Regions from separate parts of the Stutzerimonas sp. C6.4V genome, predicted to be linked through region 1. Evidence: riboswitches for the same ligand, from Rfam matches in the RefSeq annotation. Region 1 holds a riboswitch; the other holds the start of a gene.
The links. A riboswitch is a leader RNA that binds a small molecule or an ion and turns the genes downstream of it on or off. The one in region 1 is predicted to bind cobalamin.
Positions count from the first base shown of each region.

Region 2: another riboswitch for cobalamin. It lies ahead of AC4LFW_RS04415 (hypothetical protein); the one in region 1 lies ahead of AC4LFW_RS00045 (energy-coupling factor ABC transporter permease).

Region 1 covers NZ_JBZUBM010000001.1:10,504-15,642, forward strand. Annotated here, with positions in the region: gene AC4LFW_RS00035 (vWA domain-containing protein) at 1-24, shown strand, start outside; gene cobF (precorrin-6A synthase (deacetylating)) at 49-819, shown strand; gene AC4LFW_RS00045 (energy-coupling factor ABC transporter permease) at 844-1,494, opposite strand; cobalamin riboswitch at 1,531-1,729, opposite strand; gene cobJ (precorrin-3B C(17)-methyltransferase) at 1,776-3,440, opposite strand; gene AC4LFW_RS00055 (precorrin-2 C(20)-methyltransferase) at 3,484-4,233, opposite strand; gene AC4LFW_RS00060 (precorrin-8X methylmutase) at 4,230-4,856, opposite strand; gene cobG (precorrin-3B synthase) at 4,849-5,139, opposite strand, start outside.
Region 2 covers NZ_JBZUBM010000001.1:911,999-917,137, forward strand. Annotated here, with positions in the region: gene nhaD (sodium:proton antiporter NhaD) at 34-1,299, shown strand; gene AC4LFW_RS04410 (metallophosphoesterase family protein) at 1,354-2,157, opposite strand; cobalamin riboswitch at 2,332-2,547, shown strand; gene AC4LFW_RS04415 (hypothetical protein) at 2,657-3,019, shown strand; gene cobO (cob(I)yrinic acid a,c-diamide adenosyltransferase) at 3,016-3,627, shown strand; gene AC4LFW_RS04425 (cobyrinic acid a,c-diamide synthase CobB) at 3,782-5,077, shown strand; gene bluB (5,6-dimethylbenzimidazole synthase) at 5,074-5,139, shown strand, end outside.

The DNA.
Region 1 (5,139 bases):
GATACACTCGCGACTCTGGACTAAAACAAGCGCAATGGAGCCAAACCCATGAAGACCCTATTGATCATCGGCATAGGCGCGGGCGACCCCGATTTCATGACGGTGCAGGCGATCAAGGCGCTGAACCGCGTCGACGTGTTTTTCCTGATGGACAAGGGCGCCTCCAAGGATTCGCTCATCCATCTGCGCAAGCACATTTGCGAGCGCTTCATCGAAAAGCCGGGGTATCGCTTCGTCGAAGCCGAGTGCCCCGAGCGCGCTCGGGGTGTCGCCGACTACCGGGCCAGCGTCGTCGACCTCAATCAGGACAAGCAGCGGGTGTTCGAGCAGATGATTCACCACGAGCTGGCCGCGGGTGAGGTGGGCGGCTTCTTGGTCTGGGGCGATCCCGCCCTGTACGACAGCACGCTGCGAATCGTCGAGGACATCGTGCAGGCCAGCCCGGAGCCGATCAGCTATGAAGTGATTCCCGGCATCACCAGCCTGCAGGCGCTGGCGGCCCGGCATAAGGTCTGCTTCAACAGCATCGGCCAGGCGTTTCAGGTCACCCCCGCGCGGCGCCTGGCCGAGGGTTTCCCCGCCGGGCTGGACAGCGTGCTGGTGATGCTCGATGCGCAGGACACCTGGATGCGTTTCGCCGATCAGCCCATGGATATCTACTGGGGCGCATACGTCGGCACCCCGGATGAAGTGCTGATCGCGGGAAGAATCGGGGAGGTGGCAGAGCAGATCCGCCAGACCCGCGCCGAACTGCGCGAGCGGCATGGCTGGATCATGGACAGCTATTTGTTGCGTCGCCGCAGCGCTGACGAGCTTTGATCGTCAGCGCCGGGCAGTTTTGAATCAGGCGGTGGCGAGGTTTTTAACCGTGGTGAAGCGGCTGATCAGCGGCTTGTCCGCGTAGCGCTTGAGCGTGCGCACGACCACGCAGGTGAACAGCGGCTCGAGCAGTACCAGCGGCAGGTAGGACACGGCGAACATCGCCCAATTCTGCAGCGGTGTGGGCTCGTTACCCAGCGACAGCCAGAAGCCCACCATCAGCACCACGCCGCCGTAGAAGGCGGCGTCGAACTTGACCACTTCGGCCCAGCGAATCACGCGCCCGCCTTCGGCGAAGAAATGCCGGCCGAGCAGGCCATGGGCGGCGATCAGCGGCAGGATCAGCGACAGCGAATTGACCGCCAGATGCACCAGGTCGGTCGGCTCGAACAGCAGCCCTTGCAGCAGCAGACCGATGGCGAAGCCGAACAGGGTCGGCACGAAGCCGAAGATCACATACACCGCCGACGCCCCCACGAAGTGCAGCTCCGAGGCGCCGACTGGCATGTGGAAGACCTCCATGAAGATGGAGAAGAACAGCGCGGCGAGCAGGGTCTTGATCCAGATGTCCGGGCGCCACATCAGCTTGGGCAGGAACACGGCCAGTGTGGAAACAGCAGCAGCATTGGCAAACAGGATTTTCGCGGCGTTGAGTACGCCAGGTTCGATGTGCATCGTTCTCCCTCCGAGGGATGCGGGTTGAAAGGCGCCGGGATCGGCACGCTGATGGCAGGTCTCCTGGCTCACGGGTCAATGTGCACCTGCGTCTTCCCAGCCGGTCAGGCCAGTGACTTCATTGCAGGTGAACTCGCCGTTCACAGTTGCGGGGGCAGCGCAGGAATGGCCCGTGGGCGTACCTGCTTCCCTCTTTCCTCTGCCTTTGGGGCAGAACCATCGAGCGCCGCTAGGGTAATGGGTTTAGCTGCATTCGGCACGTCTAAAACGAGGTTTTGCGTTCAATCGGCGGGGTAGCTTCTGGGCGTGTAGACCCAGTCGCTTCTGTCCGGCTTGGCGAACCGGCAGGTCTGCGACGAGCCGATAATGACGAGGGTGCGCATGTCCACCTGTTCGGGTGTGAGCTCGCCCAGCGTGGTGACGGTCAGGGCTTCGGCGGGTCGCCCGATGTCGCGGCCAAGCACAACCAGTGTTTCCGGTGTGCGGTAATGGCGAAGTATCTCCAGAGCCCGCCCGAGCTGCCAGGGCCGCGCCCTGGAGATGGGGTTGTAGAAGGCCATGACCAGATCGGCGGCTGCCGCGTGCTCAAGGCGTTTCTCGATCAGCGCCCAGGGCTTGAGGTTGTCCGAGAGCGAGAGCATGCAGAAGTCGTGACCCAGCGGCGCGCCAGCTCTTGCGGCGGTGGCCAGGGCTGCCGAGACGCCTGGCAGGATTTGCAGATCGACCGCATGCCAGCGCGGATCGCTGGAGGCGTGCAGCGCTTCAAGAACGGCCGCAGCCATGGCGAACACGCCGGGGTCACCGGATGAGATCACCACCACCCGGCGGCCGCTGGCGGCCAGCTGGAAGGCGTGGGCGGCCCGTTGCAGCTCCTCGCGGTTGTCGCTGCTGTGGCTGACCTGGCCTGGCTTCAGCGGGCCGGCCATCCTGATGTAGGTCTCGTAGCCGAGCAGATCCTGCGCCTCGTCCAGCGCCTGGCGCGCCGCAGGCACCATGAACTCAGGGGCGCCCGGGCCGAGGCCGATCACCGTCAGGGTGCCACGTGGTTGGCCGATCCGAGCGATGTCGATTGGTTGCGCTGCCAATAACAGGCGCACCCGCTCGCTGCGGCTGTGCTGTGGTGGCAGCTGGTCTGCGTTGTCGCAATAGCGGATCGGCAGGGCCAGCTGGCTGGCGACTTGTTGCAGCGCGACGTCCGTCATCAGCTCAGGCGGCGCGATCAGGCAGGCCAGGCTGAGCGGGGAAAAGCCGGACTCGTCGATCAGCTGCTGCACCTCGGCAGGCAGCTCCGGGCCGCCGCGTTCGACGTGAATCGCGACTTGGCGGGGGTGGATGCTCAGCGTGGAGTCGCCCTCCTGCTTCAGCGGGCTGACCGAAACCCGGTGCGTCGCATTCGGGTCGAGCGGCAGCTTGAGTTCGTCCAGCCAGGGCGCCGGACCTTCGATCCGCACCGGCGCACCGGCCAGCAGGTCGCTGACGAAATGCTTGCCCAGTTCCAGATCCCCCAGCACGTAACCGGGAGGCGGGGAGAGCAGGCAGGCGCCGAAGCGCAGCTCGCCGCTGGTGGTGATCGCGGGGCTGACCTCCAGCACAGCGGCGATCTCCCGTGCCATCCGGTTGACGCCTGCCAGGCCGCCGAGTAGCGGCACCACGGCGCTGCCGTCTTCGCCGATGACCAGCACCGGAGGCTCGTTGTCCTTGTCGCCAAGAACTGGTGCAAGACTGCGAATCACGATGCCCGCCGCGCATAGCGCGATGATCGGTGTGTTGGCTTGGTACAGCGAGCGCAAGTGCTCGCCGAAGTTTTCGTACAGTGTGTCGGCTTCATCAGCACGCCCGCGCAAGCCGTGAATGCGCCCTTCAGGGTAGAGGCGCTGTAACCGTCTGGCGGTATCGATGGCGGAGGCGCCAAGTACGACGATGGCGGGGGCGGTAGCGGCGGGCATAGGTATCCGTTAAGTCAGGGAGACGGTTGGATGGATACGGCTTCTAGCCGCGCCATTTCTCGCCGGGAACGAGGATCATCGAGAAATAAGGCGACGACATCGGCTCGACCTCATCCAGCGGAACGATCTTCTGGTTGGCCATGGTGGCGCGTTCGACGTAGTGCGCGCGTTTCTCGAGTCCCAGCTCCTGAAGCACGCGACGCACCTTTTCGAAGTTTCGCCCGAGCTTCATGATCACAGCCGCCTCGGCATCGCGCAGCCTTTGCTTGAGTTCCGCTTCCGGCAGCACGCCGGACAGCACCGACAGGCTCTGGTTGCGATAGACCAGCGGCGTGCCGAGCACCGAGGTGCAGCCGAGCATGGAGCAGACGCCGGGCACGACCTCGACCGGATAGTCCGCCGCCAGGCGGTCGTGCAGGTACATGTAGGAGCCGTAGAAGAACGGATCGCCCTCGCAGATCACCGCCACGTCGCGCCCGGCGTCGAGCTCGGCGGCAATCTGCACCGCGCAGGTGTCGTAGAAGTCGGCGATGACATCCTCGTAGGAGAGCGGCGGCGCGAGCTTCTCGGTGGTGACCGGATAGACCAGCGGCATGCGCTGCTGATGTTCCGTCAAGTGCTGCTCGATGATGCCGAAGGCGTTGCCGCCCTGGCCCTTGCTGGCTTTTGCCTTGGCCACGAAATAACCGACCACTTCCGCGCTCTGCAGCAGGCGCAGGGCTTTCAGCGTGATGAGTTCAGGATCGCCGGGCCCTACGCCCAGCCCGATCAGCCGTCCTTTGCCTTCCATCATTCCACCTCCGTGGCAAGGGCGTTGACCGCCGCCACCGCCATCGCACTTCCGCCGCGCCGGCCGCGCACCACTACGTAGGGCACGCCGCGGCTGTCGGCTGCCAATGCGTCCTTGGATTCCGCCGCGCCGATGAAACCGACCGGCATGCCGATGATGAGCGCCGGCTTCGGTGCGCCGGCATCGAGCATTTCCAGGAGATAGAAGAGCGCGGTCGGCGCGTTGCCGATCACCACCACGCTGCCTTCCAGATGCTCGCGCCAATGCTCCAGCGCCGCCGCCGATCGGGTATTGCCGAGCGACTTGGCGAGGTCCGGCACGCCGTCGTCGTGGAGGGTGCAGATGACCCGGTTGTTCTGCGGCAAGCGTGGCCGGGTGATGCCTTCGGCCACCATGCGTGCATCGCAGAGGATCGGCGCGCCGCCCTGCAGGGCTGCGCGGCCGGCCGCACCGGCGCCAGGGGAGAAGGCGAGATCGCTGACGATGTCGACCATGCCGCAGGCGTGAATCACCCGTACGGCGAGCTTTTCCATGTCCGGCGGGATTGCGCTGAGGTCGGCTTCGGCGCGAATGGTAGCGAAGGAGCGCCGGTAGATTTCCTGGCCGTCGCGGATGTAATCAAGCATGGGAGCGTCCCGTTGCGTGGTGCTGGGCGAACCATGCGCCCGCTTGGTCGATGGTCATGGGTGGCGCCATTGGTTGGCCGAAACCGGCCTTGCCCGTGCGCTCGAACAGCTGGTATCGGTTGTCGCCTATGGCAAGCAGCGTGAACGGCGCGACATGCGCGGCCGCGCAGGATCGCGAGCAACCGCTGAGGTGCACCTGCGGACGGGCATCGGTTCGCTGCAGGCAGGCCGCCAATGTCAGGGCATCGCCTTTGGTATCGGCCAGCCCGCGCGCGCACCCGGC
Region 2 (5,139 bases), 900 kb from region 1:
CACAAACCGTTCCCCTTATGCATCTGGTGTCCCATGCCTGAAATACTTCAGCTAGTGCTGATCGGCCTCGCCGTGGCCGCTCTGCTCGGTGTTGTTCTCGAAGAAATAACCCACGTCAACAAAGCCAAGGTGACGCTGTTTTTCGGCACCCTGGCCTGGATGCTGCTGTTCGTGTTCAGCCCAGAGGGCGCCGAGCGCGAACGGGTGCTGGACAGCCTCAACGAAAACATCGCGGAGATCGCCGGGCTGTGGATCTTCCTCGTCGCCGCGATGACCTTCGTCGCGTACCTGAACAAGAAAGGTCTGATCGAAAACCTGATCTACCTGGTCCTGCCCAGGCGAATCAGCGAGCGGGCCCTGCTGTTCCTGACCGCCACCTTTTGTTTCGTGTTCTCGTCGCTGGCTGACAACATCACCGCGACGCTGGTATCGATCACGCTGATCCTCTCGCTCAAGCTCAGTGCCGAGAAGACCATCAAATACGCCGCGCTGGTGGTTTTTGCAGTGAACTCCGGTGGCGTTGCGCTGATTACCGGTGACGTCACCACGCTGATGATCTTTCTGGCGGGCAAGGTCAAGATCCTGCAGTTGTTGCTGTTGGCGCTCCCGGCCTTCCTCGCGGTCATGCTGCTGGCGGCGATGCTCTCGCTGGGCATGAGCGGGCAGGTAGTAGTGGAGAGTCACCGCACCGACGTGCGTCGGGTCGACATCGCCATCGCGCTGATCTTCCTGGGCACCATTCTGAGCACCATCGCCGGCAATTTCTTTTTCCAGATCCCGCCGGTGCTGACCTTTCTGACGGGCCTGTCGATCATGTTCCTGGTGGCGCGCTTCTTCAGCGACGACATCGAGACCGATCCGATCCTGGAGTATGTGCGTCAGGTCGAGTTCGAGACCTTGCTGTTCTTCCTCGGCATCCTCTTGCTGGTCGGGATGCTCAAGGAGATTCATGTGCTCGACGGTCTGGTGCGCATCTACGACCAGGTCCCGGCAGTTTTCGCCAACTACCTGATGGGCCTGCTCTCGGCGGCCATCGATAACGTGCCGTTGACCGCTGCGTTGCTCAAGTCCGGCCTGCAGATGGGCATCGCCGAATGGATGGTGCTGACCTACGCGGTGGGTGTCGGCGGTTCGCTGCTGGTAATCGGCTCGGCGGCCGGCATCGTGGCCATGAGCAAGGTGCCGGGGCTGACATTTGGCAGCTACCTGAAATACAGCCTGTACCTGTTTGTCGCGTTCAACCTGGGGTTTGTCGGTGTCTATCTCACCGGACTCGCGGTGGCCGGCATGCTTGGCTGATCTCGCCTGGGGTCGCGGCAGGTTGAAGCTCGGCGGTTGGGCAACCTGCTGCGTTCACCAATGCAGATTGAAGTGCGAACCAAGCACGAACTGATTGTCCAGCAGATCCCAGCGCTCGACACAGACCTTCTTGTCGGCGCCAGGGTGCAGCTTGAGGCGATTGAAGGAGTTCGGTGAGGTGCCACGCACCCGTGATGACAGCGTGGTTCCTGCCTGAACCATCCAGATCTCCCGCGACAGTTCGGTGTATTGCTTGGACAGCGGCAGTACGTAGGGCAGATGGATGTGGCCACCCATCACCAGATCCAGTCCTTCGTCAGCCCAGCGGTGCAAGGCTGCATCAGCGTTGTGCTGCAGGTTGCTCAGATCGCTCAACACCATTGCGCCAAATGGTTGATGCGCCACCACGATGCGCACCTTTTGCGGGTCGCTCTGTTTGAGGCGTCGCGAGACGGCTTGAACCTGCTCGTCAGTGATCAGCCCGTCCTTGTGTCGGCGCGGGTGAGTGGTGTTGAGGCCAATCACCAGCACGTTTTCATTTTCGAAGGTCGGCTCAAGATCATTGCCAAAATGGCGCCGATAGTTGCGGTAGGGCATCAGGAAACGTGCAAAGAGGTTGTACAGCGGGATGTCGTGGTTGCCGGGAATCACCAGCGCCTCTGGAATTCCATGACCATGCAGACGCTGGACGAATGCCTGGGCGTCGGCGAATTGCCCGGCGCGCGCGCGCTGCGTGATGTCGCCGGAAAAAATCAGCAGATCCGCGCCGTGCTCGAGTACATGGTCTTCCATGGCTTGTAACACGGCCGCCTGCTCGGTACCGAAATGGGTGTCGGAGATCTGCACGATGCTGGTCATGGGCAAGTGACTTCTCGTCTGTATGGTGAGTGACAGGTTGGCATTGTTGCATTCGAAGCCGATCAGCGCCGGGCGTTCCGGTAAACATCTCATCTCCTCGGCCCTAAGCGCATCCAGGGCTGGCCAGGTGCAGGCTGGAGCTGCTTCCGGTTGCGCTGGGAAGGGCCTTGGACTAACCTCCGCGCTGCTTCAGGTGCCCCTGGCGTAAAGCCAGTGGGTGAAACAGGGAAGCCGGTTCATTCGATGAAGATTCCGGCGCTGCCCCCGCAACGGTAGGCGAGACAGGACACCGCTCACAGCCACTGTGCCACAGGCATGGGAAGGCCGCGGTTCCGGGGTGCATGGCATCCGCTCGCAAGCCCGGAGACCGGCCTGTCGCATTCCACGGCAGTGCGGCGGGCGCTGATCGGGGTGCGGCTGCTTGCACCTGCGCTCCCTTCGCATTCTCCGTCTGCCTCATCGACTGATGTCGTGCGGCGGGCACGACGGAGACCTGAACTTGATCTGCAAGACCTTCCATGCTTCTGCAGTTTGCACGCTGCTTGGCCTCGCGCCGCTTTCCATGACCCATGGCGCAGAGCGCCTCCTCGACCTCGACCCTGAAACCGTCCCAGCGAAGCCTGTCGGTCAGCAGACCGCTACGCTGACGGCCACAACGGTTCTCGACCGAGAGAGCATCGAGCGCTGCCAGACGCTGTCGTTGCCCGGCCTGCTTCGCCCCGTACCCGGCCTGTCCATGGCCGGCGGCGCCTACAAGGACGGTTACGGCACATACGACACGACCATCGGCAGCGCAGGAGTTACCGCCGCGGTACGGGTCGTCAGGCCGGGCGCCTGGAGCGTCCAAGGGGATTGCGCATGAGCGATTCCAGCGAGCGCGATGATCGCCACAAGGCACGCATGCAGCGCAAGAAGACAGTGGTCGACGAGAAGATCGCCGAAGCGCAGCAGGAGTACGGGCTGCTGCTGGTACACACTGGTAACGGCAAGGGCAAGAGCAGTTCTGCCTTCGGCATGGTCGCCCGCGCTCTTGGTCATGGCATCAGGGTCGGCGTCGTACAGTTCATCAAGGGTGCGGCCAGTACTGGTGAGGAGAGCTTTTTTCGCCGCTTTCCCGAGGAGGTCCGCTATCACGTAATGGGCGAGGGCTTCACCTGGGAAACCCAGGACCGCCAGCGCGACATGGCCAAGGCCAGGGAGGCGTGGGCGGTTGCCGCTCAGCTGCTGGCTGACCCCGAGATCGGGCTGGTGGTGCTGGACGAGCTGAACATTGCACTCAAATACGGCTACCTGGACCTCGAGCCCGTTCTCGCCGATATCGAGTCGCGCCCGCTGCTCCAGCATGTGGTGGTCACCGGTCGCGGTGCACCGTCGCGCTTGGTGGAGGCGGCCGATACCGTGACCGAAATGGGTATGGTCAAGCATGCGTTCAAGGCTGGTGTGAAGGCTCAAAAAGGAATCGAGTTCTGATGCAGAAGTTCCCGGCATCTTCGAGGAATCAGGCAGCTTGGGTCATGGGCTGGGCGTGCAGCACAGATAAGAGAATGTGGGTGACGCGGCATTCTCGCAGTACCGCTGCGTTGCAGGCGCCCGAACTCGCCTGCGCTGGAACCAGGGGGGCGTCATGAGCGAATCGCGCCACTGCCCGGCACTACTGATCGCAGCACCGGCATCCGGACAGGGCAAGACCACAGTAACCGCCGGCCTGGCTCGCTTGCACAGGCGCCAGGGCAGGCGAGTGCGCGTCTTCAAGTGCGGCCCGGATTTTCTCGACCCCATGGTGCTGGCCCGTGCCAGCGGTCATCCGGTCTACCAGCTCGACCTGTGGATGGTGGGCGCAGATGAAAGCCGTCGGCTGCTGTGGGAAGCGGCGGGCGAGGCCGACCTCATCCTCATCGAAGGCGTCATGGGGCTGTTCGATGGCACGCCATCGGCGGCCGATCTGGCGCGACATTTCGGTATTCCCGTACTGGCGGTAATCGATGGCTCAGCCATGGCGCAGACCTTCGGCGCCCTCGCTCATGGCCTGGCCAGCTACCAGCCCGATCTTCCCTTCGCCGGCGTGCTGGCCAATCGCGTCGGCAGCAATCGCCACGGTGAGGTCCTTCGTGCATGCCTGCCTGCACATACCACCTGGTTTGGTGCACTGCCACGCAGCGAGGCGGTCGGTTTGCCTAGCCGGCATCTGGGGCTGGTGCAGGCGCAGGAGCTGGCTGACCTGGACGCGAAGCTCGATGCGGCAGCCGACGCGCTGGCAGCGAGTGCCGATTGCGACCTGCCGTCATCGGTGAGTTTTCCAGCGCCGGAAGCCGGAACCATCGAGCCGCTGCTCAAGGGCGTGCGCATCGGAGTGGCGCGGGATGCAGCGTTCGCGTTCGTCTATCAGGCCAATCTCGATCTGCTCCAGGCGCTCGGTGCCGAACTGCTGTTCTTCTCGCCCCTGCGATTCTCGAAATTGCCTGCTGTGGACAGCCTGTACCTGCCGGGTGGTTATCCGGAGTTGCATTCGCGCGCCCTTGGCCGCAACCGCGCGATGGGCGAGGCGATTCATGCTCACCACGCCGCAGGCAAGCCGATTGTCGCCGAGTGTGGCGGCATGCTCTATCTGCTCGACGGGCTGACTGACCAGGCAGGCGACCGTGAAGCCATGCTTGGCCTGCTCTCTGGCGAAGCCAGGATGCAGAAGCGTCTTACCGCGCTGGCGCTGCAGGACGTCGAGCTGCCTGAAGGACGTCTGCGGGGGCATACCTTCCACCACTCCTCCCTTGATTCAACCCTGCAACCGATTGCCCGCGGCCAATGCCCGAACTACAAGCGAACGGCGGAGGCGGTGTACAGGCAGGGAAGGCTGACCGCTTCCTATATCCACTTCTACCTGCCGTCCGATCCCGCGGCAGCGGCTGCCTTGTTCAAGCCATGAGCGAGCATGCCTTTACCGATGAGCAGCGCGCCGGGGTCTATCGCGCCATCGCCGAACGACGT